2 linked regions of the Acuticoccus sediminis genome follow. The protein of the gene in region 1 binds, or shares a complex with, the protein of each later gene. Links are inferred from orthologs where the notes say so. Each region holds a gene or a part of one and is shown on either strand. Other genes may lie near its edges. The genes, in order: mfd and uvrA.

Region 1 (15,263 bases):
TTGCAGGTCGCCTCGGTGGCCTCCGCCACCGGGGTGACCGCCGGGATCGCGATGTTGGGGACGATCTCCGCGTCCGCGCTGAGGGCGCCCAGCGTCTCGTCCGACGGGTTCTCTAGAAGCACGACGCCAAGCGCCGAGAGAACGCGCGGAGCGCCCGCGCCCCGGGCACTTTCGAGGGCGGGGGCGCCCGTCTCGGTGGCGTCCTCGCGGCCGCTGGGGACAAGGCCGCGCTCGGTCATGATCGGCCGGCCCGCAAACTCCGTCCCCGCGACGAGGCGCTGCACCTCCTGCAGGCTCGCCGAGTGGAGACTATCGGCACTCTCCAGGGACGCCGCTTGCGCGAGCGCGGCCGAGCGTTGCCGGGGAATAACGATCAATGTGGCCATAGTGACAACCTAATAATTTAACGGCGTACGCATCCAAAAACATCAGAACTGCCTCTAAAATATAACGGGCAACGCAATAACACTCCACTCGTATGGGAGCGGTCTTCTAGTCTTTGTGATCGTCCGGGCGCGCCTTGGCCGTCAAATGATTGAGAACACCGCGCAGCGTGCGCACCTGCTGCTGGTTCCAGCCGGCGTCGGACAGCGTGGTCAGGAGATTGCGCTCCATGCGGTCGACCATGCCCTCCGGCCGGAAATAGCCGGACGGCTTCAGCAGCGAGACGAGATGCTGCCAGAGGCCCTGGACCTCCGCGCGCGTCGCCGGCGGCTGGTCGGGCGGCGGCGCGGCGGGCGCGTCCCGCGCGACGCGCCGCCACTCGTAGGACATCAGCAGCACCGACTGGGCGATGTTGAGCGAAGCGAACTCCGGGTCGACCGGGAACGAGACGATGATGGAGGCCTGTGCCACCTCCTCGTTCTGCAGTCCCCACCGCTCGCGGCCGAAGAGGATGCCCGTCGGTCCGCGCGACGTTTCGCGCACCAGCTCGGCGAGGCCGTCCTCGGGTCCTTCCACCCGCTTCGTCATGTCGCGCGGCCGGCGGGTGGTGGCGATGACGAAGACGAGGTCCTCGATCGCCTCCTCGAGCGTTGCGAAGACGCGCGCATTGTCGATGACGTGCGAGGCGCCGGACGAGGCTGCGCGGGCCTTTTCGTTGGGCCAGCCGTCGCGCGGGGCCACGAGACGCAGGTCCGTCACGCCGAAGTTCGCCATCGCGCGTGCGGCGGTGCCAATGTTCTCGCCGAGCTGCGGCTCGACGAGAACGATCGCCGGAGGCGGTACTATAGTAGGAGCCACAACTTCCTTCATCGCTTGGGGCATGCTAAGGCGCGCCCTGATCCGCGAGTCGCGCGGAATGACCCTTCAAGACGCAAGGTCCCGGAATGGCGAAGATCAAGGTGGAAAACCCCGTCGTAGAATTGGACGGGGACGAGATGACACGTATCATCTGGCAGTATATCAAAGACAAACTGATCCACCCTTACCTCGACATCAATCTCGAATACTACGACCTCGGCGTCGAGCATCGCGATGCGACCGACGATCAGGTGACCGTCGATGCCGCCAACGCCATCAAGCGTCACGGCGTCGGCGTCAAGTGCGCGACGATTACGCCGGATGAGGCCCGCGTCAAAGAGTTCAGTCTCAAGAAGATGTGGCGTTCCCCCAACGGAACGATCCGCAACATCCTCGGCGGCGTGATTTTCCGCGAGCCGATCATCTGCCGCAACGTGCCGCGCCTGGTCCCCGGCTGGACCGAGCCCATCATCATCGGCCGTCACGCGTTCGGCGACCAGTACCGCGCGACCGACTTCGTCGTGCCGGGCAAGGGCAAGCTGACCCTCACCTTCACCCCGGAAGGCGGCGAGCCGCAGGAACACCAGGTGTTCGACTTCCCGGGCGGCGGTGTCGCGATGGCGATGTACAACCTCGACGAGTCGATCAAGGACTTCGCCCGCGCCTCCTTCAACTACGGCCTGATGCGCGGCTACCCGGTCTACCTCTCCACGAAGAACACCATCCTCAAGGCCTATGACGGGCGCTTCAAGGACATCTTCCAGGAGATCTACGACGCCGAGTTCGCCGACCAGTTCAAGGCCAAGGGCATCCTCTACGAGCACCGTCTGATCGACGACATGGTCGCCTCGTCCATGAAGTGGTCCGGCGGCTACGTGTGGGCCTGCAAGAACTACGACGGCGACGTGCAGTCCGACACCGTGGCCCAGGGCTTCGGCTCGCTCGGCCTGATGACGTCGGTGCTGATGACGCCGGACGGCCAGACCGTCGAGGCGGAGGCCGCGCACGGCACCGTGACGCGCCACTACCGCCAGCACGAGCGCGGCGAGCAGACCTCGACCAACTCGACGGCCTCGATCTTCGCCTGGTCGCGTGGCCTCGCCCACCGCGCCAAGCTCGACGACAACGACGACCTGAAGACCTTCGCGGCGACGCTCGAGAAGGCCACGGTCGGCTGCATCGAGGACGGCCACATGACGAAGGACCTCGCGCTCCTCGTCGGCGCCGACCAGAAGTGGGAGTCGACCACCGGCTTCCTCGACTCCGTCTCGGCTCGCCTCGAGAAGGAAATGGCGAAGGCCTGACCGGCCGCCGAACGGCCATTCTGGGGGCGGGCCGGATCCACCGGGCCGCCCCTTTTTCGTTTGCGGGAACGAGACCAGCGATGAGCAGCGCCCCCTTCAGCGATCCCGAGGCCGTCGCCCGATACGCCGAAGGTCCGCCGCGGCAGGTCCCCGGCTTCGACGACCTGCACACCATGGCTCTGGTCCTCCTGTCCGAGCGGATGCCGGACGACGGACGCCTGCTCGTCCTCGGTGCCGGCGGCGGGCTGGAGCTGAAGGCCTTCGCCGAGGCGCGTGCGGGCTGGCGGTTCGACGGCGTGGACCCGTCACCGCAGATGCTCGGCCTCGCCGCCGCCACGACCGAGCCGTGGCGCCAGCGCATCCGCCTCCACGAGGGCACCATCGACACGGCCCCCGACGGCCCGTTCGACGGCGCGACCTGCTTCCTGACGCTCCACTTCCTCGACGCCGACGATCGTCGCCGGACGCTCGCCGCAATGCGCGAGCGGATGGCGCCGGGCGCACCGCTGGTCGTTGCCCACCACAGCATCGCCGAGGGTGACGCGGCGCGCCGAACCTGGCTCTCCCGCTACGCCGGCTTCATGATCGCCAAGGGGATCGCGGCGGAGAACGCCCGCAACGCCGAAGCCGCGATCCAGTCCCGCCTCCCCCTTCTCGCGCCGGAGGAGGACGCGGCGCTGATCGCCGACGCGGGGTTCCGCGACGTCAGCCTGTTCTACGCCGCCTTCACGTTCCGCGGCTGGGTCGCCACCGCCTGACCCTTCCGACGCATCCGGTGCCTCGGGCGGAGGCGGATGGCGCACGATTTGCAGCGGGTCTGCGCCCCAGAGGCGAATGACGAACGCTGGAGACGACATGTCCAAGACGACCCTCGCCGTGGCGATTTCCGCCGCCCTCATCGCCGCTCCGCTGACCGCCCTGGCGCAGGCGTCGAACACCTCCCCGAACGGTGTCGTCACTCTCTCCCCGGAGGGCATGTTCCCGCCGACGGGCACCTGGAACCTCGCCACGCGCGCCGGCGACTTCGTCTACATCGCGGGCATGCGCGGCATCGTGCCGGAGACCAACACCCTCGCCGAGGGCAACGAGGCGCGCGTGCGGCAGGCGTTCACGAACATGCAGACGATCGCCGCGTCGGAGGGTGCGACCCTGCAGGACGCGGTCCGCATCGTCGTCTACGTGACCGACATGTACCGGTACCGGCCGATCGTGAACAAGATCCAGGAGGAGATGTGGGCCGGCCGGCCCTATCCGCCGCGGACCATCATCGAGGTCGACCGGCTCAACCAGGACGACATCGTCGAGGTCGAGGGGACCTTCTACGCCCCGAAGAACTAGCGGCGGACCGCGTTCCGTCCGGTACCGCGCCGGGTACGCCCGGTCCGGGGTCAGGGGAGCGCGCCCGCGATGTGCCGGAGCTTCTGCGGGTTGCGCATCACGATGATCGCCGCGATCCGCCCGTCGACGATCTTGAGCGCCGTCGTCTGAAGCTCGCCGTCCGCCTCGCGGGTGACGAGACCTGGGAGCCCGTCGACGAGCGCGGTGCGCACCCGGGGCGCCGCGGTCGACTTGCGCGCCTGCGCGGCGAACATCCGCACGATGCGCTCGCGCCCCAGGATCGGGCGCAGGAACGCGTTGCGGATGCCGCCGCCGTCGCTCACCAGGACGGCGTCCTCGCTCAGCAGCGCCGCCAGCGCGGCGACGTCGCCGCTGCGCGAGGCGTTGAAGAACGCCTCGGCGATGTCGTGGTGCGTCCGTTCGGCGACGGCGAAGCGGGGGCGTTCCTGGCGCACGTGCTGCCGCGCGCGCGAGGCGAGCTGGCGCACCGCCGCCGGGTCCCGGCCGAGATGCCGCGCCACCTCGTCGAACGGCCTGCCGAAGACGTCGTGAAGGAGGAAGGCGGCGCGCTCGAGCGGGGTCAGCCGCTCCAGCGCGACCATGAGGGCGCTGTCGATGAGGTCGAGGTCCGGCTCCTCGTCGACCACCGGCTCGGGAAGCCAGGGGCCGACATAGTCGATCCGCCGCCCCGAACGCAGGGCGTCGATGGCGAGGCGCGACACCGTCGTCGTCAGCCAGGCCTCCGGCGAGGCGATCGCCTCCCGGTCGGCGGCGGCGAACCGCAACCAGGCGGACTGCACCACGTCCTCCGCCTCGCCCGAGGTACCGACGATGCCGCGGGCGAGGCGCGTCAGGCGCGCCCGCTCGCGCTCGAAGAGAGCGATCGCCTCATCCATCGACGGTCCCCTTCATCGATCGCCCCCTCCCCATTCCCCGCCTCAGGCCTGCGGTACGGCGCGGAAGCCGACCGCGAACCGGTTCCACCCGTTGATCGCCACGATCGCGGTGGTGATGTCGACGCACTCCTTCTCGCTGAAGGCGGCGGCGAGACGGGCGTAGACGTCGTCGGGCGCATGCGTGTCGGCGAGGCGCGTCAGCGCCTCCGTCCAGGCGAGCGCCGCCTCCTCCGCTTCGGTGAAGAGCGTCGTCTCGTGCCAGCTCTGCAGGAGGTCGAGGCGGCGCTGGTCCTCGCCGTCCGCGCGGGCCTCCTTCGTATGCATCGCGATGCAGAACGCGCAGCCGTTGATCTGCGAGGCGCGCAGCTTGATGAGGTGCAGCAGCGCCTTGTCGATGCCGAGCCCCTCCATCGCGGTGTTGAAGGCGATCATCGCCTTCGGTCCAGCGGAACCGGCCTGGAAGTAGTTCAGTCGTGCTTGCATGGTTGTCACCATCCCTTTCACCGGGATGACGTCCGGCGCGCCGCCGATGTGACATGCGCGCCGAATTTATTTCTGCTCCATCCAGGACGCGCACGGCGCGGCCCCTCCCGGCCGCGCCGCGAGGCCCGGCGGGCGGCTCAGGCCGCGGCCTTCTCCTCCGCCTCGGCGAGCTTGGCGAGTTTGGCGAGGAGCACCGCGACGCCCTTGGTGCGCTTGTCGGCGTCCGGCCAGTCGCGGATGAAGACGATCTTCTGGTCCGGCCGCATCTTGGCGAGCGAGCCCTCGCCGGCGATCATCTGCACGAGCCCCTGCGCGTTGTCGAACTCGTTGTTGCGGAACGAGATCACGCAGCCCTTCGGCCCGGCGTCGATCTTCTCGACGTTCGCCTTGCGGCACAGGCTCTTGATGTAGACGATCTTCATCAGCCACTCGACCTCGTCGGGCACCGGGCCGAAGCGGTCGACCAGCTCGGCCCCGAACGCGTCGATCGAGCGCGCGTCGTCGAGATCGGCGAGGCGTCGGTAGAGGCTCATGCGAAGCTGCAGGTCGGGGATGTAGTCCTCCGGGATGAGGACCGGGATGCCGACCGAGATGTGCGGCGACCACTGGTCCGGCGCCTCCTCGTCCGAGCCCGACTTCAGCGTCGCGACCGCCTCCTCCAGCATGGACTGGTAGAGCTCGAAGCCGACTTCCTTGATGTGCCCCGATTGTTCTTCGCCGAGAAGGTTGCCGGCGCCACGAATGTCGAGGTCGTGCGAGGCGAGCTGGAAGCCCGCGCCCAGCGTGTCGAGCGACGACAGGACCTTGAGGCGACGCTGTGCGGGGCCGGTCAGCGTCTTGTCCACCGGCGTCGTCATCAGCGCATAGGCCCGGGTCTTCGACCGGCCGACACGGCCACGGATCTGGTAGAGCTGGGCGAGTCCGAACATGTCCGCCCGGTGCACGACCAGCGTGTTGGCGGTCGGAATGTCGAGCCCCGATTCCACGATCGTCGTCGCCAGCAGCACGTCGTACTGCCCGTCGTAGAAGGCGTTCATGACGTCGTCGAGGTCGGTGGCCGACATCTGCCCGTGCGCCACCGCGACCTTCACCTCTGGGACGTGCTGCTCCAGGAACTCCTTCTGCCCGGCGAGGTCGGAGACACGCGGGCAGACGTAGAAGGACTGGCCGCCGCGGTAGCGCTCGCGCAGGAGCGCCTCGCGGATCGTCAGCGCGTCGAACGGCGTCACGAAGGTGCGCACCGTCAGCCGGTCCACCGGGGGCGTCGCGATGAGCGAGAGCTCGCGCACGCCCGTCAGGGCGAGCTGCATGGTGCGCGGGATCGGCGTCGCGGAGAGGGTCAGGACGTGGACGTCCGCCTTCAGCTCCTTGAGCTTCTCCTTGTGCTTGACGCCGAACTTCTGCTCCTCGTCCACGATCAGGAGGCCGAGGTCGCGGAACTCGATGCCCTTGGCGAGGAGCGCGTGGGTGCCGACGACGATGTCGACGTCACCGGACGTGAGCCCCGCCTTCACCTCGCGCATCTGCTTGGAGGAGACGAGGCGCGACATCTGCTCCACCCGCAGGGGCAGCCCGGCGAAGCGCTCGGCGAAGGTCTTGTAGTGCTGGCGGGCGAGCAGCGTCGTCGGCACGATGAGCGCCACCTGCTTGCCGTCCATCGCCGCGAGGAAGGCGGCGCGGATCGCGACCTCGGTCTTGCCGAAGCCGACGTCGCCGCACACCAGCCGGTCCATCGGCCGGCCGGCGGCGAGGTCCTCGGCCACCGCCTCGATGGCGGAGAGCTGGTCGTCCGTCTCGTTGTAGGGGAACTTCGCCACGAACTCGTCGTAGACACCCGACGGCGGCATGATCACCGGGGCCTTCTTCAGCATGCGCTGCGCGGCGGTCTTGATGAGCCCGTCCGCGATCTCGCGCACGCGCTCCTTCATCTTCGCCTTGCGCGCCTGCCAGCCCGCGCCGCCCAGCTTGTCGAGGATGACGCCATCGGCCTCCGCCGCGCCGTAGCGTGACAGGAGGTCGATATTCTCCACCGGCAGGTAGAGCTTGTCGTCCTTCAGGTAGGCGATCTCGACGCAGTCGTGCGGCGCGCCGGCGGCCTCCAGCGTCTTCAGGCCGATGAAGCGGCCGATACCGTGGTCGACGTGGACGACGAGGTCGCCCGGCGCCAGCGAGGCCGCCTCGGTCAGCGCGTTGGCATCGCGCTTGCGGCGGCGTCCGGAGGAGACGAGGCGGTCGCCCAGCACGTCCTGCTCGGCGACGACGACGTAATCCGGCGTCTCGAACCCCGTCTCGAGCTCGATCACGGCGAGGCCCGCGTGACCCTTCTCGAGGGCGAGGACGTCCGCCATGGACGCGACTTCGTCGATCCGCTTCAGCTCGTGATCGTGGAGGACCTGCGCCATGCGGCTGCGCGAGCCTTCGGACCACGACGCGATGACGACGCGCCGCCCGTCCTGGCGCACGGCGTTCACATGGTCGGAGAGCACCGAGAAGATATTGACGTTGCCGGCCGAACGCTCCGCCGCGAAGGAGCGGCCCACCTTGCCGCCCGCGGGGATGGTCGGCTGGCCGGGCTTCTCCGGCTCGTCGAACGGCGACAGGCGGATGACGCGGCGTCCGTCGAACATCTCGTCCGCCGGCTCGCCGGCGAGGTAGAGCTCGCCCGGCGGCAGCGGGTTGTACGGCGCACCCTGCAGCGAGGAGGACTTCGCCTCCAGCCGGGTCGCGTAATGGTCCTCGATCTCGGCGACCCGCTTCGCGATCGCGTCCTCGGCGAGATGGTCGATCACGCACGGCGCGCCGGGCATGTAGTCGAAGGCCGTGGCGAGGCCCTCGTGGAAGAGCGGCATCCAGTGCTCGACGCCCGACGCCCGGACCCCTTCCGAAACGGAGTGGTAGAGGATGTCGTCCTTGCCCGCCGCACCGAACCGGCGCAGGTACCCTTCGCGGAACCGGGAGATCGTCTCGTCGTTGAGGATCACCTCGCTCATCGGGATGAGCTCGATCGCCTTCCACTGCCCCGTCGTGCGCTGCGTCTCGGCGTCGAACGGGCGGATGGTCTCCAGCGTGTCGCCGAAGAAGTCGAGCCGCACCGGCTGCTCGGTGCCCGGCGCGAAGAGGTCGACGATGCCGCCGCGCACCGCGTACTCGCCCGCCTCACGCACGGTGGGGGTGCGCAGGAACGCGTTGTCCTCGAGCCAGGAGAGGACGTCCTTCATGGCAACGTCCGCGCCGGCCTTGTGCTTCAGCGTCGCGGAGCGGATCACCTCGGGGCGCGGCGCGCGCTGCAGGATCGCGTTGGCCGTCGTCAGGACCACGAGCGGCCCGTCCCCGGCCTTGCGCTCGGCCAGCATCGCCAGCGCACTGGCCCGGCGGGCCTGGACGAGCGCCGAGGGCGAGGCTCGGTCGTAGGGCATGCAGTCCCACGCCGGCAGGCGCACGATCGGAAGCTCCGGCGCGAAGAAGCCGAGGGCGTTTTCCGCCGCCTTGAGGCGCGCCCCGTCGCGTGCGACGAAGACCACCGCGTCGCCCGTCGCGCGGGCGAGCGTCGCCAGGACGTCGCCTTCCATGCCGTCGGGGACTTGCGTCACGGTCAATTCCCGCGGCAAATCCGGTTCGGCCAGCCGTCTCGGGCTCGGCTTCTGGAGTTCCTTGATTTCGGCGATCGAGAGCGCCTGCGCCTTTTTGGCCATCACCCTGCCTTGTGAAACGCAATGACGCGATAAAGAACCGCGCTCTGATGATTTTCGGGAATATCGGATTGCTCGGTGATCCAGGCATAGAGCTCCGGATCGGGGACGCTCATCAGCGCTTCCATCTCGGCGACGTCCTCGTCGGTCCAGTCCTCGATGGTGGCGTCGGCGAAGCGGCCCAGCAGCAGGTCCATCTCGCGCGTCCCGCGGTGCCACGTATGGAAGAGGAGACGCTTCTTGCGCGGGTCGAGACCTGCGGAGGAGCGGGTGGTGCCGGACATACTCTTCTTCCCACAATCGGTAACACGCCGCTGTTCGCAACGCAGGATGGCCGGCCGCCCGAAAGGACGCCGACGTGACAGGCCAAGTGGATATCGGTCGTCTGATCGCCCCGGTCAATCGGCTCGACGGTGTCGGGCCCGGCCGGGCCGAGCGCCTCGCCCACCTTCTGGGCCGGGAGAGCGCGGCGGAGACGCGAATCTTCGACCTTCTCAACCACATGCCGACGTCCGTCGCCGACCGCCGCACGATGACCGCCGTCGCCGACGCGCCGGAACGCGGCATCGCAACCTTTACGGTCAGGATCACCCACCACGAGGCCTCCCGCGCCCCCAAGGGGCCGGTGCGCGCCTTCGGCGAGGACGAGACGGGCGAACTCGCCATCGTCTTCTTCCGCGGCGGCTTCAAGTGGATCGTCGGCGCCTATCCGGTCGGCGCCTGGGTCCGCGTCTCCGGCGAGACCACGTGGCGTGACGGGCGGCCGCAGATGATCCACCCGGACGCATCCGCCGTGGTCGAGGGGCCGGAGGCGCCGAGCGGCGTCGGGTTCGGCCTCGAGCCGCAGTACCCGATGACTCAGGGCCTGACCCCGGGTGTCCTCTCCGGCATCATCCGCCACGCGCTGGAGCGCATCGGCGACCTGCCCGAATGGCTCGACGCCGCGCTCCTGAAGCGCGAGGGCTGGCCGGGCTTCGCGGAGGCCTACGCGAGGGTTCATCACCCGGCGGAGGTGGCCGACGTCCTGCCCGCCTCCCCCGCCCGCCGCCGCCTCGCCTACGACGAGCTGCTGGCCAGCCAGCTCGCGCTCGCCATCGTGCGTGACCGCGAGCGCAACCGCCGCGGCCGCGAGCGGCACTGGAACCCCGCCACCATCAGCGCGCTCGAAGCCTCGCTTCCCTTCGCGCTCACCCCCTCGCAGCGGCAGGCGATCAGCGAGATCGCCGAGGATCTCGCCGCCGAGCACCGCATGATCCGCCTCGTCCAGGGTGACGTCGGCTCGGGCAAGACCATGGTCGCGATGATCGCCGCCGCGATGGCCGCCGGCGACGGCGGGCAGACCGCCATCATGGCCCCGACCGACCTCGTCGCCCGCCAGCACTACGAAACGCTCGCCCGCTATCTCGAGCCGGCCGGCATCCCCGTGCGGCTCCTGACCGGCCGCGTGTCCGAGGCCGAGCGAGAGAACGCCATGGACGCGCTGGAGAGCGGCGAGGCGATGGTCGCGGTCGGTACCCACGCCCTCTTCCAGAGCCGCGTGACCTTCAGGGACCTCGCCCTCGTGGTGGTCGACGAGCAGCACCGCTTCGGCGTCTCGCAGCGGATGGCGCTCAGCCAGAAGGGGCCGACGTCCGACCTTCTCGTGATGACGGCGACGCCGATCCCGCGCACCCTCGTCCTTGCCAGCTACGGCGACATGGACGTCTCGCGCCTTACCGACAAGCCGGCCGGCCGCCAGCCCATCGAAACGCGCGCCGTGGCCGACGACCGCCTGTCGCAGATCATCGACCGCCTCTCGTCTGCGGTGGAGCGCGGGGAGAAGGCGTACTGGGTCTGCCCCCTGGTGGAGCCGGACGAGGAGTCGGAGCTCACCTCCGCCATCACCCGCCACAAGACCCTGACGCAGCGCCTCGGCCCGATTGTCGGCCTCGTCCACGGCAAGACGCCGGTGTCGGAGCGCGAGGACATCATGGCCGCCTTCAAGGACGGCGCGCTCTCCGTGCTCGTCGCCACCACCGTGGTGGAGGTCGGCGTCGACGTGCCGGACGCGACGATCATGGTGATCGAGAACGCCGAGCGGTTCGGCCTTTCGCAGCTGCACCAGCTGCGCGGGCGCGTCGGGCGTGGCTCGAAGCCCTCGACCTGCCTGCTGCTGTATCGCTCGCCGCTGGGTGCCGTCGCGCGCCAGCGTCTCGACACCATGCGCGCGACCAACGACGGCTTCCGCATTGCCGAGGACGACCTGAGGCTGCGCGGCGAAGGGGAGCTCCTCGGCACCCGCCAGTCCGGCGCGCCGCAGTTCCGCCTCGCCGACCTGGAGCGGGACGCCGACCTCCTCACCATGGCGACCGCCGACGCGCACCTCATGGTCGCCACCGACCGCGACCTCGCCGGCGAGCGCGGCCGGGCGCTGAAGCTCCTGCTAACGCTGTACGAGCGCCGGCGCGCCATCGACCGCCTGCGCTCGGGCTGATCCCGCGTCTCGCCGGCCGGGCGGTCCGCGCGCCATAACGCCGGACGCGGTCTAGCGCTTGGCGCCGCTTCCGGCGGGCGCGACGCGGTCGAGGAGGAGCGGGTCCAGCGCCTCGGGGGCGAAACCGAACGCCTCGGCGACGTCCATCTGGACGAAATGCTGCAGGGCGGCGAGCTGGGCCGTCAGCGCCGCAGCCGTCGCGCGGCTCGGCGACCCGCGCAGCTCCTGCGCGCGCTCGCTGAGCGCGGCGAGCGTCTGCACCATGTTGACGGTCGTTCCCTGGGTGTTGGTTCCCGCCAGCGCGTACGCGTCGATCATCCCGGCCATGTCCGTCAGCGCGGCGAGACGGCCCTGGATGAACGCCGCGTTCGCCGCCTCGTGCCGGCCGATCCGTCCCGCCGCTCCGCGCGGCCCCGGCGCCAGCACGTCCACCGTGCGGCCCAGCGTGCGCACCATGCCGGAGAGGAGGTCGAAGAGCCGCCGCCGCGCCCCGGCGTCGGAGCTGAGGTCCGCCCAGTGCGGCTCGACGAGGCCGTAGCGCCAGCGCCGTTCCAGCGTCTTCGCCGTGTTGGAGATGTGCGCCGCGAGGGTCACCGCCAGCCGGCAGCGCCCCTCGTCCTCATGGAGCGTGAAGAGTACGTATTCGAGCGCGGGAAGCCCGACATAGCTCGGCTCCAGATTGCGCAGCGCCGTCAGGGTCGCCGGGCCGTCCTGCGCGCTCGCCAGCAGCACCGTGAACTGTGTGCGGGCGATCGCCTCCTCCCCGAACGGCGTCAGGACGCTCGCCGCCGCGGCGCGGTGGTAATCGCTCGCGAACGCCAGCGACACCGCCGCGCTGGCGGCATGCACGGTATGGACGTAGATCGTCTCGAGGTCGTCGTCCGACCTTGGGTCCAGCGAGCAGCGGCGCAGCACCACGTTCTGAAGCCGCGCGGACATCCGCGTGAAGGCCGCGAAACGGGGCAGGATGAGCGTGCGCGTCAGATTGGCGATCGGCGGCTCGCGCAGCGTCTCGGCCTGGCCCGGATCGGGGGCTGGCGCGGCGGTGGGCGCGGGCGCCGTAGCGGCGGCCGCCGCCGTGGGTGCCGGAGCCGGTGCCGCGGCAGGGGCCTGGCCGGACGGCGGCGGGGCGGGAACGGCGCTCGGGGCCGGGACGGGAGCGGGCGCCTGCGGCGCCGCGGGCGCCGCCTGAACCGGCGCCTCGGGGGCGGCGGGCGGCGGGTTGGCCGGCGCGGTGTCCTGACCTGCGGCCCCGAAGGACCAGGCGGCCACGCTGGCCGCCAGCACGATGCTGCAGGCTCTACCGCAGAGACGCAAAGATCTCGTCCAACCGCTTCGCGTACTTCCGCGCCTGCGCCTCGATCGAGAAATTCTTCGCAACAAATGCCTTCGCACGCTCAGCCCGTCGAATCCGCTCGTCCGGGTTCGCGCGCACGGCTCGCATCATCTCCACCGCGCTCTCGAGCTTCGGTTGCGCCCAGACCTGATCACCATCGACGAAAATATACTCGTTCGCCTTCGGCTCTACGAGATCGTAGTCCACGATCCAGGAGTGCTCGGGCAACGTGAAGTCCATGTTGCCCGAGTAGCCTGTGGTCAGGATCGGTACGCCGATGCTCATCGCCTCGATGAGGCCGAAGCCCCAACCCTCTGACCGGTGCAAGGAAACGTAGCAGTCCGCGCCCCGCTTCAGCTTCATCAGGTCGGCGTAGTGGAGCGTTTCGTTCAGAATCGTGATGCGCGGATCCGTCGCGGCGATCTCCAGCAGCCGGTCCCAACGCATGGTTTGGTGCGGATCGTCGACAAAATCGCGGTTGTGCGTCTTCAGAACGAGGAACACGTCCTCGTCCTCGCCGAAGGCCGCCTGGAAGGCTTCCACCACCCCGTGCGGGTTCTTCCGCTCCACGAAGGAGAACGAGTCGAACGTCGCGAGGAAGACGAACGTGTCCGGCCCGACGGGGAGCCGCTCGCGCACCCAGGCACGCGAGGCGTTGCGGCCCGGGTCGGCCACCTCCTCCACCGCCATGCCGACGTTGCGCACCGGCTTGTCGCCCATCACCGGCTCGTAGATCGTGACGCCGTACTCGGTCGCCACCCAGATCTCGTCCACCAGTTCGAACGACAGGAGCTGCGCGTCGGACGGGCGCGACAGCTCCCAGAAGTAGTACCCGATGTTGTAGGCGCCGTTGTAGACGTCCGGCAGGTAGGCGAGCGCCATCGGCAGCGTCTCGCCGTTGAGGTGGATGAGGTTCACCTTCGCCGGCTTCGGCTCGTCGAACGCCAGCTCCTTGGAGTTCATGCCCACCGGGGCCGGATTGTCGAGGTCGAAGTCGACGACGTTCGGCTCGTATCCGGCCGCCTTCAGCGTCTCGAACGACAGGCGCGAGGCCTGCCCCAGCCCGGACGACTTGGCGAGCGGGCCGATGATCTGCAGCGGGATCCGCTCCTCGCGCGGGGTGGTCGCGGCCGGGAAGCGCGCCGCGTCGAACCGGTTGCCCTGCGCATCGAACGTGTTGAAGCGCAGCCGCTTCAGATCGAAGGCGTTGCCGAGCAGGTACTTGGCGTAGCGCTCGGCGTCGAACACCTCGGTGATCGCCTCGCCGCTCGGGTGCATCGCCTGGACGGTCTTGTCGAACAGCGTCTCCCGCGGCGGCCCGTCGAACAGCGCGGTCAGGTTCTTCGTCGGCAGGAAGCGGATCATGCCCGGGTGGCGGATCGCCTCCAGCAGCAGCCAGACGTGCATCAGCCGGCGATGATCGGGCGTCGAGAGGTCGAGCACCTGGTAGCGCGGATTGGCCTTGTGCTCCTCCTCGATGAAGCGGGACAGGGCCCACTCCTTGCCGAGGAAATAGTTCGGCACGCGCCGCAGCACGTCGACGTAGTAGTCCGGGACGAGGCAGTCCTCGGCGCGCAGCTCCACCGCCATCTCCAGCGCCCACCAGCGCACGAACTTCTCGTACTGGAAGATGTCTGTGAGCGGGAACACCTCGGCCGCCCCCGGGGTCGTCATCGCGTACGACAGCGAGGCCTGGGAGAGCTTGTAGCGGTTGCCGACGAGCGGCACCGGCGCGTTGAGGTAGGCGATCTCGTCCGCGCCAAGCGGGATGCGGAACCGGGGGCGCATGCCGACGTAGTTGTCGAGATACCAGCGCAGGTAGCGGTTCCTGGCGGTCTCCGACCCGTCGAGCGGCAGGCCCTGGTAGAGCTTCAGCCGCGTGTGCTGAAACTCGAGGTACGGCGACAGCGACTGGCGCACGTTGCCCTTCGACGCCCCCTGAAAGGCGAACATCGTCTCCTGCAGGGGGTAGCGCTTCGGCTCGCCGCGCACCGGCATCTTCTCGAGCCGGGCGCCGGACTTCGCAACCAGGGCGATGGCGCTGTCGAGCGCCGGGGCGACGGCGCTGCGGATCTCGTCGGTGACGCCGCTGCGGCTCTCCAGCACGCGCCGGGCGACGCGCTCGAAGCTCCCCTCGCCGCTGCCGCGCACGAAGAACTCGAACGGCAGGTCCCGCTCGGCGAGCGCCTCGCGCAGGTTATCGGTCAGCTTCCAGTAAAAGCCCGACTGCAGCGGCCCGAGGCCGGCCGCCTCCACGTCCTTGCGCTTGACGTCGGCGCGGATCACCGATGTCGGCACCCCGTCGATGACGAACTGAAGGGTCAGCGGCGGGTGCATCGGATCGTTCCGATCCGTCACCCAGCCCGAAACTTCGCTCGAGGAGAAGACGTCGATATTGAGGGCGAATCTGGACGTCTCGCTCACGCTCATGTGTCTCTCAATCGGTCGCCAAATCACGCGTCGGCAGGCGGCATCTCCACCCTACCGAAATCGCACCCTACA
Region 2 (14,765 bases), on another replicon or contig:
GCCGCCGGAGAGGCGCGCCGGCATGCTTCCCAGCCGGTGCCCCAGCCCCAGCGCATCGAGAAGTCCGCGCGCGTGGTCGACGGCGGCGCGGCGGGGCACGTCGTCGATGGTCAGCGCGAGCGCGACGTTCTCCTCGGCGGTGAGGAACGGGATGAGGTTCGCCTTCTGGAAGACGAAGCCGAGGACCGTCCGGCGGAGCGCGCGCATCGCGTCGAGGTCGGCCCCCGGTGCGGAGACCTTGGTGTCCTTCAGCCAGACCTCGCCCTCGGTCGGCAGCTCCAGCAGGCCGGCGATGAGGAGCATCGTGCTCTTGCCCGACCCGCTCTCGCCGACGATGCCGATCAGTTCGCCCGGCCCAGCCGACAGCGAGACGTCCGACAGCGCGTGGACCACCGTCCCGCCGGACGGGAACGCCTTGGAGACGTTGCGGACGGAGAGGATCTCGGCGGGGAGGGCGGTCACGCCAGCACCTCCTGCGCCCGCACCCGGTTCGCGCGTCGCACCCCCACGAGCGCCGAGGCGAAGACGATGACGGCGACGACGCCGAACAGCATCGCGTTGTCGCCCGGCTCGATCAGCACGCGGCGGGGGAAGAGGGGGAAGATGACGTGCGCCAGCGCCAGTCCCAACGCGAACCCCAGCAGGCCGATCAGCGCCGCCTGCTCGCCGATCATGACGGCGATGAGCCGCCCGCGCGCCCCCATCAGCTTCAGCATCGCGATGGTGTGCAGCTTCTCCAGCGTCATCGTGTAGACGATGAGCGACACCACGATCGCGGTCACCACCAGCAGGACCGAGGTGAAGGCGAGGATCTGGACCCGCAGCCGCCAGAGCCGCTGGCCCAGCAGCAGCTCGCGCTGTTCCGCTGCGGTCAGGACGTTGACGTCTCCCCATTCGGCGATCGCCGCGGCCACGGTCGCTGAGTCGGCCCCCGGCTGGAGCGTCGTCAGCACCGCGGCGACCTTGAGGTCCGGATCGGCCTCTCCGGCGCGCCGGGCGAGGCGGACCTCGGCGGCCACCCGGTCGACCGCGATGGTCATCGCATCGTTGATGGAGACGAACATCATGCCGTCGCCGCTGATGTCGACCATGTCCCGCGTGATCCCGACGACGGCGTAGTCGTCCCCGGCGAGGTGGATCGTCTCGCCGAGCCCGATGCCGACGGCGCGGTCGACGACGGCCTCGTAGTGCCCCTTGCGGATCATCCGGCCCCGGACCAGCGGAATCCAGCGCCCGTCGTCGGCGGACAGGTCGACCCCCGTCACGGCGGCGCGGCGGGAGGCGCCACGGGCGGTGAACTGCTCGCTGGTCTGCATGAAGCGCCGCGTCGTCGCGACGCCCGCGACCCCCGCGACGCGCCGCTCCAGCGTCATCGGCACCGAGGAGCGTTCCGAGAACGGGCCGGCGCGCCCGCCCTGGACGACCCAGAGGTCCGCCCCCACCACGTCGACGATCAGGAGCGCGTCCGAGACGATCCCGCGGTAGAGCCCGATCATGCCGACCGCCGCCGTGATCAGGAACGCGACGCCGGCGATCGTCACGAGGAAGCGGGCCGGCGCGTGCAGGATGTCCTTGAGGGCGAGGTTCACGAGCCGTCCTCGGACGACCTCGGCACCACCCGCATCGCCTCGTACGGTCGGTCCGCGTCGACGACGATCTCGCCGGGGCTGAGGCCGTCCAGGACCTCCACCCGGTCGCCGCTGACGCCGCCGAGCGTGATCGGCCGCCAATGGATCCGGCCGTCGCGGACCACCCATACGCCCGGCTCGCCGCCGCGCGGTGCGAGCGTGCGGGTCGGGGTCGCCAGCGCGCCCTCGCGCGCTGCAATGTCGATCGTGACGCGCGCCCGCTGGCCGATCGCCCAATGGGAAGGAGCCATGTCCGGCACCAGGTCGACGGTGAACTCGCGCGTCTCGCTGTCCACGGTCCGGTCCGCCCGCAGGACGCGCGCGCCGAGGGTTTCGGCCGGTGTCCCCGGCAGCGTCACCGTCGCCCGCTGGCCGGGCCGGATCGCGCCGACGCTCGCCTCGTCGAGCCAGGCCGTGAAGATCAGCGATGCGGGGTCGACGACCGTGGCGACCGGCGCACCCGTCGCCAGCGTGTCGCCGACGTGGACGGGGACGTCCGTGACGATGCCGGCGAAGGGCGCGCGCACGGTGCTCTCGTCGAGCAGCGTCCTGCGCACGTCGGTGCGGGCGGTGGCGGCCTTCTCCTCGGCGAGGGCCTGGGCGACGGCGGCCCCGGCGCGGTCGCGGTCGGCCTGCGCCTGGGCGAGGGCGTCGGCGGACGCCTCCAGCGCGGCGCTGGCGATGACACCCCGGCCGGCGAGCGAGGTCTGGCGCTGGTGCTCCCGGGCGAGGCGCTCCTGCGCGGAGCGTGCCCGCGCCAGCTCGGCCCGCGCCATCTCGACGGTGCGGGCCGCCGACGCCGCGGACGCCTCGGCCGCGGCGAGTTCCGCCCTGTTGGTGCGCGGGTCGAGCTCTGCGAGCACGTCGTCGGCGGCGACCACGTCCCCTTCCTCGACGGGGAGGGAGACGATCTGCCCGGCCCCGGTGGTCGCCACGTTGGCGATGCGGCGCGCGTCGAGCGTCGCCGGCGCCGTCAGCTCGGCGACGAAGGTGGCCGGCAGGATCGGATAGTGATCGACCTGCCGCGGGATCTCGTAGCGCACGCCGAAGAGGGCGAGGCCGCAGGCGGCGACGGCGATGGCGGTCCAGAGGAACGGGAAGCGGCGCCCTCGGGAGGGCGGCCGCGGAGCCGAGAGGGTCGGCGCCATCTGCCGCGCCCGGGGCGCGGGGTCCGGCCGCGAGAGGTCCTGCGGCGTGAGATCGGAGGGGGCGCGGGGGATCGGTGCGGACGTCGCCGCCGCCCGGCCGCCGGCCTGGACATCCGCGACGTGCGCCGTCGTGCGCGCACTGTCGCGGACGGCCATCCTACTTCAACATGACGTTCCGGACTGTCGTCCGACACTGGTCCGACAGGCTTTCGCGATGCTCCGCCATGCAGCGGGCGATGCGCCCGTCGCCCGGCTCGACGCCGGTGCAGTAGCGCTTGTAGTCGTCCTTGCAGGCCTTGAGGATTGCCACCTGCTGGTCACGGCTGAGCTGCGGCTTGGCGGTCTGCGCGGCGGCGATGCCACCGGCGGTGAGCAGAGCGGCCGCGGCCAGGGCGGACACTCCTGCTCGTCTCGTCAGGCTCATGGGTCGAACTCCTGAACACTGGGCCGGCGACCGGGCCGCAAGGGCCGGTGCGCGGCGGTTTCGGCGATGATGGCGGCGAACTGCGGCGCCACCACCATCACTAATGATCAGTAACGCGAGATGGATCCGGAGCGGCTCACGCCCTGGTGCCAGGGACCCTCGGCGTAGCTCGCGCCGCTGCAGGTCCCGTTGGCGCAGCTCACCGAACCGTTGCGGTTCACGGTGTTGCCGTAGAAGCCGCGGCGGGTCGACTGCCGCGAGCAGGTGCCGCCGGCGCAGTTGACGTCGGCGTTGTAGCTCGCCGTATTGCCGTTCGGCCCGGTGACGGTGCGCTTGCGGCTGAACGCGTCCGCGTCCGAGGCGGTCCCCACGACGAGGGCGAGAGCGAGAGCGGAACCGGTCAGAACCTTGAGCATCGTAGCCTCCTGTCCGTGGGCGCCCGGCCCACCCTGTTGCTGGCGACAGGAGGAAGATAGAAAGTCATTGTTGCGATGAAATTTCACCGCTGCATCGGTTTGTCGCGATCTGTCACCATGCGTAACAATTTGTATACGAGGTCGTGAGCTGAATTTACTATATCCGTTGAGGATGCCATAGTATTGCCATGACCGTTTCTGCCGCCAACGTGGTCGTCGTCGAGGACGATCCCGACATCGCCGACCTCGTCGCCAGCCTCCTCCGGAAGGAGGGGTACGGCGTGGCCGTCGCCGGCGACGGCGCGGCGCTCGACGCCGTGATGTCCCACATGCGGCCCGACCTCATCATCCTCGACGTCATGCTGCCGGGCGAGGACGGCCTCGCCATCTGCCGCCGCATCCGCGCCCGCGACCAGGTGCCGATCCTGATGCTGACGGCCAAGAGCGACGAGATCGACCGCGTGCTCGGTCTCGAGATGGGCGCGGACGACTACGTCGTGAAACCGTTCGGCCCGCGCGAGCTGGTGGCGCGGGTGCGCGCACGCCTGCGCCGGGCGTCGGATCCGGCGCCGGTCCGCACCAACCGCCGCTACGCGTTCGACCGCTTCGTCATCGACCTCGACGCACGCCAGTTCACGACGGAGGAGGGGGACGAGGTCGCGCTGACGACCGGCGAGTTCGACCTCCTGGCGTGCTTCGTCGGCGCGCCCCGGCGGGTGCTGACGCGCGACTACATCCTCGACAAGATCCGCGGGAGGGACGCCGACCCGTTCGACCGCACGGTGGACATGCTGGTCTCGCGCCTGCGCCGCAAGCTCGACGCGGCGAGCCCTGGCTCCGCCCTCGTCGGCACCGTGCGCAACGGCGGCTACCTCTTTACCGCCACGGTTCGGCCGCTGACGTGAGGGCACCGCTCAGCCTCGGCAGCCGGATCGCGCTCATCATCTTCGCGGCGATGGTCGCGGCCTGGCTCGGCAACGTCGCCTACTACTACGCCTCGCAGCGCCCGGCCCGGGAGCCGGCGCTGCTGGCGCCCGAGCGCCTCGCGGCCATCGTCGCCCTCTACGAGACCGGCGAGAACCGCGCCGCGCTCGGCGACGCGCTGCACACCTCCGGCCTCGAGATCGACATCGAATCCGCCCCCCTCCGGCCCGGCGGCACGACCCCGCCGGAGGACGCGGAGCCGATGAGGCTCCCCGACGGGCGGACGGCGACGGTCACCCCGGTCGCCTCGACCGGGCGCCTCGTCAACCGCCTGACGCGCACGCGCCAGGGCTATCGCTTCCAGATCGGCCTCAGGACCGGCGAGACCCTCGTCATCACGGCGCACAACCCGTCGTCGCTGAACTATGCCGGGCTCCCGGTGGGGATCGTCGCGGGCCTCATCGGGACGCTGATCGCGCTCGCTTCGCTGGTGATCATGCACCGGGAGATGGCGCCGCTGCGGCGCCTGGCGGAGGCGGCGGACGCCATCGACCTCTCCGGCTCCTCGCCGCCGCTGCCGCAGTCGCGCTCCTCGGCGCCGGAGATCCGCTCGCTGGTCGCGGCCTTCAACCGGCTGCAGGCGCGCCTCGCCACGCTGGTCGCCTCGCGGATGGTGATGGTGGCGGGGATCTCCCACGACGTCCGCACCTTCGCGACCCGGCTGCGCCTGCGCCTGGAGCAGCTGCCGGACAGCGAGACGCGGGACCGGGCGGTGCGCGACGTGATCGACATCGTCGCGATGCTGGACGACGCCATCGTCGCGACGCGCGCGGGCGTCGGCGAGCTGTCCGAAGAGCTCCTCACCTTCGCCGACCTGGTGCGCGAGGAGGTGGGCGGCCGCGGCGAGCTGGGCGCGCCGGTGACGCTCGTCGTGGCGGACGACGCGACGGACGCCAGCGTCCTCGGCGACCGCCTTGCCCTGAAACGGATGATCGCGAACCTCGTCGACAACGCGGTGAAGTACGGCGCGAGGGCGCACGTCAGCCTGACGGCGGCGCCCGGGTCCGTCGTCTTCACCGTGGACGACGAGGGCCCGGGCATCGCCGAGTCCGACCGGGCGCTGCTGCTGGAGCCGTTCGTGCGACTCGAGGCCTCGCGCAACCGGGCGACGGGCGGCGCGGGGCTCGGCCTTGCCATCGTGAAGGGCCTCGTCGAGGCGCACGGCGGGTCGATCACCGTCGGCGACGCGCCCGGGAAGGGCGCCCGCTTCGTCCTCACCCTCCCCACCTTCTCGCTGTAGGGAAGGCCGCGCGGCCAGGGGGACCGCGGGGCTCGTCTCCGACGGGGTGCGGGCGGGTCAAGGGCGCGCGCAGCGCGGGCGGAGCCTTTACCCTTGACGCGCCCGCACGCCGTCACAGCCTCGGGGGGCGGGGTCAGGTCGGAAGGGTGCGAAGCGCCGTTCCGGGCTGAACCCCTGCCCGCCGGCGAGGCGGGGGAGCGCGAGGGGGAACACCCTCGCACTCGGCCGCTCCGCCCGTACCGACGCTCCGGCGAATGCGAGGCGCCGCCGCATCCCCGGCCGCCGGCGGAGCCTTCCCGACCTACTCCGCGGCTTCCCGCCGGGAGGGACGGCGCTCCAGCAGTTCGGCGAGGTAGTGGCCGGTGTGGCTTTCGGCGACCTTCATCACCTGCTCGGGCCTCCCGGAGGCGACGATGCGGCCGCCGCCGTCGCCGCCCTCGGGGCCGATGTCGACAATCCAGTCGGCGGTCTTGATGACCTCGAGGTTGTGCTCGATGACGACGACGGTGTTGCCCTGGTCGACGAGCTGCTTCAGGACGTCGAGGAGCTTGGCGACGTCGTGGAAGTGGAGCCCGGTGGTCGGCTCGTCGAGGATGTAGAGCGTGCGCCCGGTGGCCCGCTTGGAAAGCTCCTTGGCGAGCTTGATGCGCTGCGCCTCGCCGCCCGAGAGGGTGGTCGCCTGCTGGCCGATGCGGATGTAGCCGAGGCCCACCTGGTTCAGCGTCACGAGCTTGTCGCGCACCGCCGGGACGGCCGAGAAGAAGTCGCATCCCTCCTCGACGGTCATGTCGAGGACGTCGGAGATGGACCGGCCCTTGAACTCGATCTCCAGCGTCTCGCGGTTGTAGCGCTTGCCCTTGCAGACGTCGCATTCGACGTAGACGTCGGGCAGGAAGTGCATCTCGATCTTGATGACTCCGTCGCCCTGGCACGCCTCGCAGCGCCCGCCCTTGACGTTGAAGGAGAAGCGGCCCGGACCGTAGCCGCGCGCCTTCGCCTCGGGGAGGCCGGCGAACCAGTCGCGGATCGGGGTGAAGGCGCCGGTGTAGGTGGCGGGATTCGAGCGCGGCGTGCGGCCGATGGGCGACTGGTCGATGTCGATGATCTTGTCGAGGTGCTCCAGGCCGGTGATCGCCTCGTGCGTGGCGGGGACCTCGCGGGACTTGTTCAGCTTGCGGGAGACGGCGCGGTACAGCGTCTCGATCACCAGCGTCGACTTGCCGGATCCCGACACGCCCGTCACGGCCGTGAAGAGCCCCAGCGGGAACTCGGCGGTGACGCCCTGGAGGTTGTTGCCGGTCGCGTTGACGACCTTAATCGCCTTGCCCTTCTTCCTGGCGCGCCGCTTCTCGGGCAGCGGGATTTCCAGGACGCCCGACAGGTACTTGCCGGTCAGCGAGTTGGGGTTGGCGATGATCTCGTCGGGCGTGCCCTCGGCGGTGATCTCGCCGCCGTGGACGCCGGCGCCGGGGCCGATGTCGAGGACGTAGTCGGCCGCGAGGATGGCGTCCTCGTCGTGCTCCACGACGATGACGGTGTTGCCGAGGTCGCGCAGGCGTTTCAGCGTGTCGATCAGGCGGGCGTTGTCGCGCTGGTGGAGGCCGATGGACGGCTCGTCGAGCACGTAGAGCACGCCGGTGAGGCCGGAGCCGATCTGCGAGGCGAGGCGGATGCGCTGGCTCTCGCCGCCCGACAGCGTCCGCGACCCGCGCGAGAGCTGCAGGTAGTCGAGGCCGACGTCCACGAGGAAGCGCAGGCGCTCCTGGATCTCCTTCAGGATCGCCCGGGCGATCTCGTTCTGCTGCGCGGTCAGCCGGTCGGGCAGGGCGTTGAACCACGGCGCCGCGTCGCGGATCGCGAGCGCCGAGACCTCGCCGATGTGCTGGCCGCCGACCTTCACCGCGAGCGCCTCGGGCTTGAGGCGGTAGCCGTGGCAGGCCGGGCAGGGCGCGTCCGACTGGTAGCGCGCCAGCTCCTCGCGCACCCACTGCGAGTCGGTCTCGTTCCAGCGGCGCTCGATGTTGGTGATCACCCCCTCGAAGGTCTTCGCGGTGGTGTAGGAGCGCAGGCCGTCGTCGTAGGTGAACTTGATCTTCTCGCGCTTCGATCCGTAGAGGATCACCTCGCGCACCTTCTCCGGCAGGTCGTGCCAGGGCGTCGTCATGTCGGCGTCGTAGTGGGCGCAGATCGCCTGCAGGGTCTGCGTGTAGTAGGGGCTCGTGTTGCCGGTGCGGGCCCAGGGGAGCACCGCGCCGCCGGCGAGCGTCAGTGACGCGTCGGGCACGACGAGGTCGGCCTCGAAGGTCAGCGTTGTGCCGAGCCCGTCGCAGGTCGGGCAGGCGCCGGTCGGCGCGTTGAACGAGAAGAGGCGCGGCTCGATCTCGGCGATGGTGAAGCCGGACACCGGGCAGGCGAACTTCTCCGAGAAGACGATGCGCTTCGGCTTGTCGCCTTCGGTCTCGTCGGCGAACTCGGCGACGGCGATGCCTTCGGCGAGGCCGAGCGCGGTCTCCAGGCTGTCGGCGAGGCGGCTGGCGAGGTCCGGACGGGTCGAGACGCGGTCCACCACGACGTCGATGTCGTGCTTGTACTTCTTGTCGAGGGCGGGGGCGTCCTCGATCTCGTAGAAGGTGCCGTCGATCTTGACGCGCTGGAAGCCCTTCTTCTGCAGCTCGGCGAGCTCCTTGCGGTACTCGCCCTTGCGGTCGCGCACGATGGGGGCGAGCAGGTAGAGCCGCGTCTTCTCCGGCAGCGCGAGGATGCGGTCGACCATCTGGCTGACGGTCTGCGCCTCGATCGGCAGACCCGTCGCCGGGGAGTAGGGGACACCGATGCGCGCCCACAGGAGGCGCATGTAGTCGTTGATCTCGGTGACGGTGCCGACGGTGGAGCGCGGGTTCTTCGAGGTGGTCTTCTGCTCGATCGAGATGGCGGGGGAGAGGCCGTCGATCTGGTCGACGTCCGGCTTCTGCATCATCTCGAGGAACTGGCGGGCGTAGGCCGACAGGCTCTCGACGTAGCGGCGCTGGCCTTCGGCGTAGATGGTGTCGAAGGCGAGCGAGGACTTGCCGGAGCCGGACAGACCGGTGAACACGATCAGCGTGTCGCGCGGCAGCGAGACGTCGACCCCTTTAAGGTTGTGCTCGCGCGCCCCCTTGACGACGAGCTTGCGGTCCGCAGCGGCGCGCGCGCGTATGGTCATACCAAGGACTCCGGGGGAAACCTGTTGGTCCAAAACTGGAACATCGACGGGCGATGGTCAATGCTACAGATGGACCTTGCACCATTGTTCCGCAAATCCACAGGCCGCAGGGGAGAGTTGACCGCTGCCCGGCGGCTGGCGCAAACCGCAGCGACCCGCGACCAGACCCGAGGCATTCCGTGGACGTCCTGACCCTGCACATCGGCCACATGAAGACCGGCACGACGTCCCTTCAGGCCACCTTTCGCGACAATGCCGCGACGCTGGCCGCGCACGGGCTGTACTATTACGGCAAGACGCGCACGAACCACGCCCTCGTCCGACCCTTCTCGAAGCGCACCAAGGCGCGCAACGAGTCCAAGTTCCTGAAGGAGTACCGCAACGAGGCGAAGGCGAACCGGCTGCCGCAGGGGCTGATCAGCTCGGAGACGCTGCTGCGGCTCGCCCCGGACGAGATCGAGGCCTGCCTCGCGTCGATGCGCGACATCGCCGGACGGGTCCAGGTGCTGATCTACGTGCGCGAGCCGGTGGCGCTGGCGATCAGCGCGGCGCACCAGGGGGTGCGCTCTGGGCGTCCGCTCGCCGAGATCGAGGCGCAGCCGCGCATCCTCAACCTGACGCAGATCATCACCCGCTGGCGCAGCGCGGTGGGCAAGGAGAACATGATCGTGCGTCCCTTCGACCGGGCGCAGCTCGCCAACGGCGACGTGATCGACGACGCGCTCAGCGTCCTCGGCTGCGCGTCGGCAGGCCCGGCGCTCCAGCGGCAGGCGGTGAACGAAGGGCTCTCCGTCCTCGGCATCCACATGCTGGACCGGGCGATGGCGCGGATGCCGGACCGCAAGATGCCGTACGACCAGCAGCGCGCCTTCAACTTCATCAAGGGCCCGCGCTACGTGCTGCCGGAGGCCGCGCTCGACCGGGTGCGCAAGCGCTCCGCGCCGCATGTCGCCTTCCTGCGCGAGGAGTTCGGCATCGAGCTGCCGCCGTCGACGGAGCGGCCGAGCGCGCCTCTGGCGCTGTCGGAGGCCGAGCTCGCCTCGCTCGCGGAGGTCTTCCACGAGATCAACGCCTTCGCCTACCGGCTCGACCGGTCGGCGCTGGGCCGTGTGCTCGGCACGCGGATGCCCTACTCGAACCGCTTCAAGGACGAGGATCATCCGCTGCGGGCCAAGCTCGCCAAGCTCGGCGTTCTCGACGAGCTCGCCGCGCAGGTGGCGACCGACGAGGACGACGCCGAGGCCGAATAAGGCTCTCGGCTGGGGATGTATGCTGCGTGACGGACGGTCCACTGTGGACCAATTCACCGTCGCGCTTTCTGATTCGCCGCGGTGCGCTAGGGTGCGCGCCCGAAGACTGGAGGGACCGGCATGGCTGGGAGCGTCAACAAGGTGATCCTGATCGGCAATCTGGGGGCCGATCCGGAAATCCGTCGGACACAGGACGGCCGTCCGATCGCCAACCTGCGCGTCGCGACGTCCCGGACCTGGCGCGACCGCGGGACCGGCGAGCGACGTGAGAAGACCGAGTGGCACCGCGTGGTGGTGTTCTCGGAAGGCCTCTGCCGCGTGGTCGAGCAGTACATGAAGAAGGGGATGAAGCTCTACATCGAGGGTGAGCTTCAGACCCGCGAGTGGGAAGACCAGCAGGGCCAGAAGCGCTACACGACCGAGGTCGCGATCCAGAACTTCGGCGGCACCATCGAGATGCTGGACAGTCGCGGCGGTGGTGGCGGCGGCGGCGACTACGGTGGTGGCGGCGACTACGGCGGCGGTGGCGGCGACTACGGTGGCGGCAGTGGCGGCGGTGGCTACTCCGATCGCGGTGGCGGCGGCAGCAGTAGCGGCGGCGGCTATGGCGGCGGCAGCGGTGGCGGTGGATCGCGTCCCTCGTCGCCCGAGCCGTTCGACGACGACATCCCGTTTTGATCGAGGTCCGCGCCTCGGTCAGCGCCCCGGGGTCGCCGCGGCGGGCGAACGAGGACGGCTGCGGGTCGGCCGGCCTCTACGCCTGGGTGATCGACGGCGCGACCGGCCTCGGCGACGAGGCGCTGCTCGACGCGCCGAGCGATGCGGCCTGGCTCACCGCCGTGCTGCACGAGGCGTTGATGGCGGGCGCGGAAGCCGAGACGCGGCCGCTGGAGCTGCTGCGGTCCGCCGCGAACGTCGCCACCGAGCGCTTCAACGCCGAGCGCCGCCGTGCGCCGCGTGAGCGCTACGAGGTGCCGACCGCCGCCGTCATGCTCGCCCGGTTCGGCGACGTGATCGAGATCGTCGAGCTCGGCGACTGCGGCCTCTGGATCGAGACCGACGGCGTGATGCACCGCGTCGGCGGCTCCGACCAGCAGCGGCAGTGGGAGAATGAGAGCGCCCGCCGGCTGATGGGGGGCGGTCAGGGGCGGACCCCCGAGGTCACGGCCTACCTGCGCACGGTGCGCAACACTGCCAACACCCCCGAAGGCTATCCCGTCTTCGCGCCGGATCACGGCAGCGTCCGCCGGGCGCGTCAGCATGTCTACGGCGCGCGCCAGGGCCGGGCGCTGCTGATCACCGACGGCTTCGAGGCGGCCATCGACGACTACGGCCTCTACGACGGCGCCGGCCTGATGGCGGCCGTGGAGGGCGACGTCGACGGGACGCTCGCGACGATCCGCGCCGTCGAGGCGGACGACCCGGACTGCACGCGCTACCCGCGCTTCAAGCGTTCCGACGACGCGACCGCCCTCATGCTGCGCTTCGCCGCCGACTGACACGCGAGCCTCGCCGCCGCGCCGTTCCGGTTCCCGCACACGCAATCTTCCGGTCGAGACCCGTCGCGGGCACCCCCGCGTCGACGGCGCGCCGGAACACGCTAGGACGAAGGCGCCGACAGGGCCGGGGCGGCGCGGGACGGGTCCGGCATCGTGCCGAACGCGTGGGCGACGAGGGCCGCCACGCGCGCCTCGCCCGGCGGCTCGTTGGAGAGGATGCGGAAGATGATCGGCGCGATCACCGTGTCGATGAGGTATTCCACGCCGGGAAAGTCCTCGCCGCGTGCCGCCGCCCGTTCGCCGAGCAGCTCGAGCTGGTTGCGGGTGACGTTGCAGCAGGTGCCGCTCCGGTTCTCCGCGGTGCTGCCGATCACGTCCCTCAGGACGGTCCGGCCCGGCCCGCTCGCCATCTCGTCGGCGAACTGCGTCACGTAGAGGAGCACGTCGCGCTGGGCGCTGCCGGTGTCCTCCGGAGGGGTGTCCGGCCGCAGGCGCTCCACCGCCACGTCGGCCAGCAGCTCGCCGAGGTCGCCCCAGCGTCGGTAGATCGTCGACGGCGTCACCCCAGCGCGCGCCGCGATCGCCGGGACGGTGATCTGGGCGCGGTCGATTTCGCCGAGGAGGGCGTTGACGGCGTCGTGCACCGCACGCTGGACGCGGGCGCTGCGGCCGCCGGGGCGGGGCGTCGGTCGGGTGTCGGTGGTCGCGTCGCTGTCCATCTCACGCATATCTGCATTGCTCGGCCACTAACGCAAAATATTTGCATTAGCACCCAAGCGGGTCGATCCTTAACGCAATGATTTGGCATTAAGGTGAGCCCGTGTCCATGACATCCTCCCCATGCATGACGGTTCCGAGCCGTGGCGCGGCCGGAACCGGCGCCGCGCCGGCGTCGATCCTGACGTCCGCGGCCGCTGCGCCGTCCGTCTCCGCCGTCGCGGGTACCGCGCCCCGGGCGGGGAGGGCGACGCTCGGCTTCCACGCCGCGGTTCTCGGCACCTACTTCGCGGCCGCCGTCGCGCCGACGCCGCTCTACGTCCTCTACCGCGAGGCCTTCGCCCTCTCCGCTGGCCTCCTCACGGTCGTCTTCACCGTCTACGCCTTCACCCTGCTCGGCGCGCTCTTGTTCATGGGCTCGCTGTCCGACCGCTTCGGCCGGCGCCCGGTGATCTTCGCGGCGCTCCTCCTCCAGGCGACGGCGATGCTGATCTTCCTGCGCGCCGACGGGCTGGCCGCGCTGCTCGTCGGCCGCACGATCCAGGGCTTCGCGACCGGCATCGCGGTGTCCTCGCTCGGCGCCGCGCTGGTCGACTGCGACAGGCGGCTCGGCGCGCAGGTGAACGGCCTCGCCCCGCTCCTCGGCATGGCGCTCGGCGGCTTCGGCTCCTCGGTGCTGGTGACGTACGCGCCGGAGCCGCTGCATCTCGTCTACGGCGTCATCCTCGCGCTCTGCCTCGCCGAGGCCGCGCTCACCTTCGTATTCCCGGAGACGAACGCCGAGCGGGTGGCGACGCCGGTGTCGCTGGTGCCGCGGATCCGGATCCCGGAGGCGGCCCGCACGGCGATGCTGCGCATCACGCCGCTCAACGTCGGCCACTGGGCGCTCTGCGGGTTCGCAATGTCGCTGATGCCGGGGGTCGTCGCCCGCGCGACGGGTATCCACAGTCCGCTCCTCGGCGGGGCGATCGTGGCGAGCGTGTTTCTTCCGGCGGCGTTTTCCTCGCACGTCCTGCGCGGCGTCGCGCCCCACGCCATCGTGCGCTTCGCCGCGCCGCTGTCGATGCTCGGCATCGCGCTCGTCGTGACGGGCGTCCACCTCGGGGCGCCGGCGCTGGTGGTCGGCGGGCTGATGGTGCTCGGCCTCGGTCTCGGCGGGAATTTCCTCGCCATCATGCGCACCCTCGTCCCGCTGGCGGCGGCGCACGAGCGGTCCGAGATGATGGCGGCCTACTTCCTGCAGTGCTACCTCGCGATGTCGATCCCGGTGCTGGTCGCGGGCTTCGCGGCGCGCAGCGTCGGCCTCGCGGCGACGGTCGACGGGCTCGGCGCGATCTGCGTTCTCCTCATCGCGGCCGGCGGCGTGGCGGTGGTCGGCGGCGCCCAACAGGCCCGTCTTGCCGGCGAGAGGGCCTGACCCGCGGCATTTGCGCATAAGGGTTGCGGATAGTCCCAGCTCTTAACTGGCAAACGAGGCCTGAATCGCCTAACTGAGAGACTCCGGTAAGGGGAATGTGCGCGTGAGTGACGAGACGGCGAACGGTGGTGGCCCGATGGACCCCGGTGGCGGCAGCCCGCCCGCGGGCGGAGAGGGAATCTCTGGCGTCTCGATCACGACCGAGATGGAGAAATCCTTCCTCGGCTACGCCATGTCCGTCATCGTCAGCCGCGCGCTGCCCGACGTGCGCGACGGCCTCAAGCCGGTGCACCGGCGCATCCTCTTCGGGATGCACGAGGGCAACTACGAGTGGAACCGGCCCTATAAGAAGTCGTCCCGCATCGTCGGTGACGTCATGGGTAAGTACCACCCGCACGGCGACAGCGCGATCTACGACGCGCTGGTGCGCATGGCGCAGCCGTTCTCCATGCGCGTGCCGCTGGTGGACGGGCAGGGCAACTTCGGCTCCGTCGACGGCGACGCTCCGGCGGCGATGCGTTACACCGAGGTGCGCCTGCAGAAGGTGTCCACCACGGCGCTGATCCAGGACATCGACAAAGACACCGTCGACTTCCAGGACAACTACGACGGTTCCGAGCGCGAGCCCGTCGCCCTGCCGGCACGGTTCCCGAACCTGCTCGTCAACGGCGCCGGCGGCATCGCCGTCGGCATGGCGACCAACATCCCGCCGCACAATCTCGGCGAGGTGATCGACGGCACGATCGCCCTGATCGACAATCCCGCGCTGTCGATCATGGAGCTGATGGACTACATCCCCGGTCCGGACTTCCCGACCGGCGGCATCATCCTCGGCCGGGG

The links.
Region 2: the proteins of mfd (region 1) and uvrA are in contact, whole or in part, in a crystal structure (PDB 4DFC), measured with the Escherichia coli proteins. The link is inferred for Acuticoccus sediminis from one-to-one orthologs.

Annotation. Positions count from the first base shown.
Region 1 is NZ_QHHQ01000004.1:393,590-408,852, forward strand. What follows is about bases 5,201-9,196. They hold mfd (transcription-repair coupling factor), read right to left. Parts: upstream 8,833-9,196; coding sequence 5,401-8,832; downstream 5,201-5,400. Other genes in these bases: DLJ53_RS20010 (carboxymuconolactone decarboxylase family protein), read right to left, coding at 5,201-5,263; DLJ53_RS20020 (FAD assembly factor SdhE), read right to left, coding at 8,955-9,196. In the rest of the region: DLJ53_RS19980 (S8 family peptidase), read right to left, coding at 1-386; DLJ53_RS19985 (RNA methyltransferase), read right to left, coding at 493-1,242; DLJ53_RS19990 (NADP-dependent isocitrate dehydrogenase), read left to right, coding at 1,329-2,546; DLJ53_RS19995 (class I SAM-dependent methyltransferase), read left to right, coding at 2,627-3,304; DLJ53_RS20000 (RidA family protein), read left to right, coding at 3,402-3,884; RNA polymerase sigma factor SigJ, read right to left, coding at 3,935-4,780; more of DLJ53_RS20010, read right to left, coding at 4,823-5,200; more of DLJ53_RS20020, read right to left, coding at 9,197-9,236; ATP-dependent DNA helicase RecG, read left to right, coding at 9,311-11,425; DLJ53_RS35600 (hypothetical protein), read right to left, coding at 11,477-12,697; DLJ53_RS20035 (glycosyltransferase family 4 protein), read right to left, coding at 12,726-15,191. UniProt on the Escherichia coli protein: Couples transcription and DNA repair by recognizing RNA polymerase (RNAP) stalled at DNA lesions. Mediates ATP-dependent release of RNAP and its truncated transcript from the DNA, and recruitment of nucleotide excision repair machinery to the damaged site.
Region 2 is NZ_QHHQ01000006.1:301,230-315,994, forward strand. What follows is about bases 5,942-9,439. They hold uvrA (excinuclease ABC subunit UvrA), read right to left. Parts: upstream 9,043-9,439; coding sequence 6,142-9,042; downstream 5,942-6,141. Other genes in these bases: DLJ53_RS25410 (hypothetical protein), read left to right, coding at 9,222-9,439. Also shown: DLJ53_RS25370 (ABC transporter ATP-binding protein), read right to left, coding at 1-462; DLJ53_RS25375 (ABC transporter permease), read right to left, coding at 459-1,589; DLJ53_RS25380 (efflux RND transporter periplasmic adaptor subunit), read right to left, coding at 1,586-2,932; DLJ53_RS25385 (cysteine rich repeat-containing protein), read right to left, coding at 2,934-3,200; DLJ53_RS25390 (hypothetical protein), read right to left, coding at 3,308-3,616; DLJ53_RS25395 (response regulator), read left to right, coding at 3,805-4,521; DLJ53_RS25400 (HAMP domain-containing sensor histidine kinase), read left to right, coding at 4,518-5,840; more of DLJ53_RS25410, read left to right, coding at 9,440-10,292; ssb (single-stranded DNA-binding protein), read left to right, coding at 10,413-10,970; DLJ53_RS25420 (protein phosphatase 2C domain-containing protein), read left to right, coding at 10,967-11,791; DLJ53_RS25425 (TetR/AcrR family transcriptional regulator), read right to left, coding at 11,893-12,519; DLJ53_RS25430 (MFS transporter), read left to right, coding at 12,618-13,925; gyrA (DNA gyrase subunit A), read left to right, coding at 14,062-14,765. UniProt on the Escherichia coli protein: The UvrABC repair system catalyzes the recognition and processing of DNA lesions. UvrA is an ATPase and a DNA-binding protein. A damage recognition complex composed of 2 UvrA and 2 UvrB subunits scans DNA for abnormalities.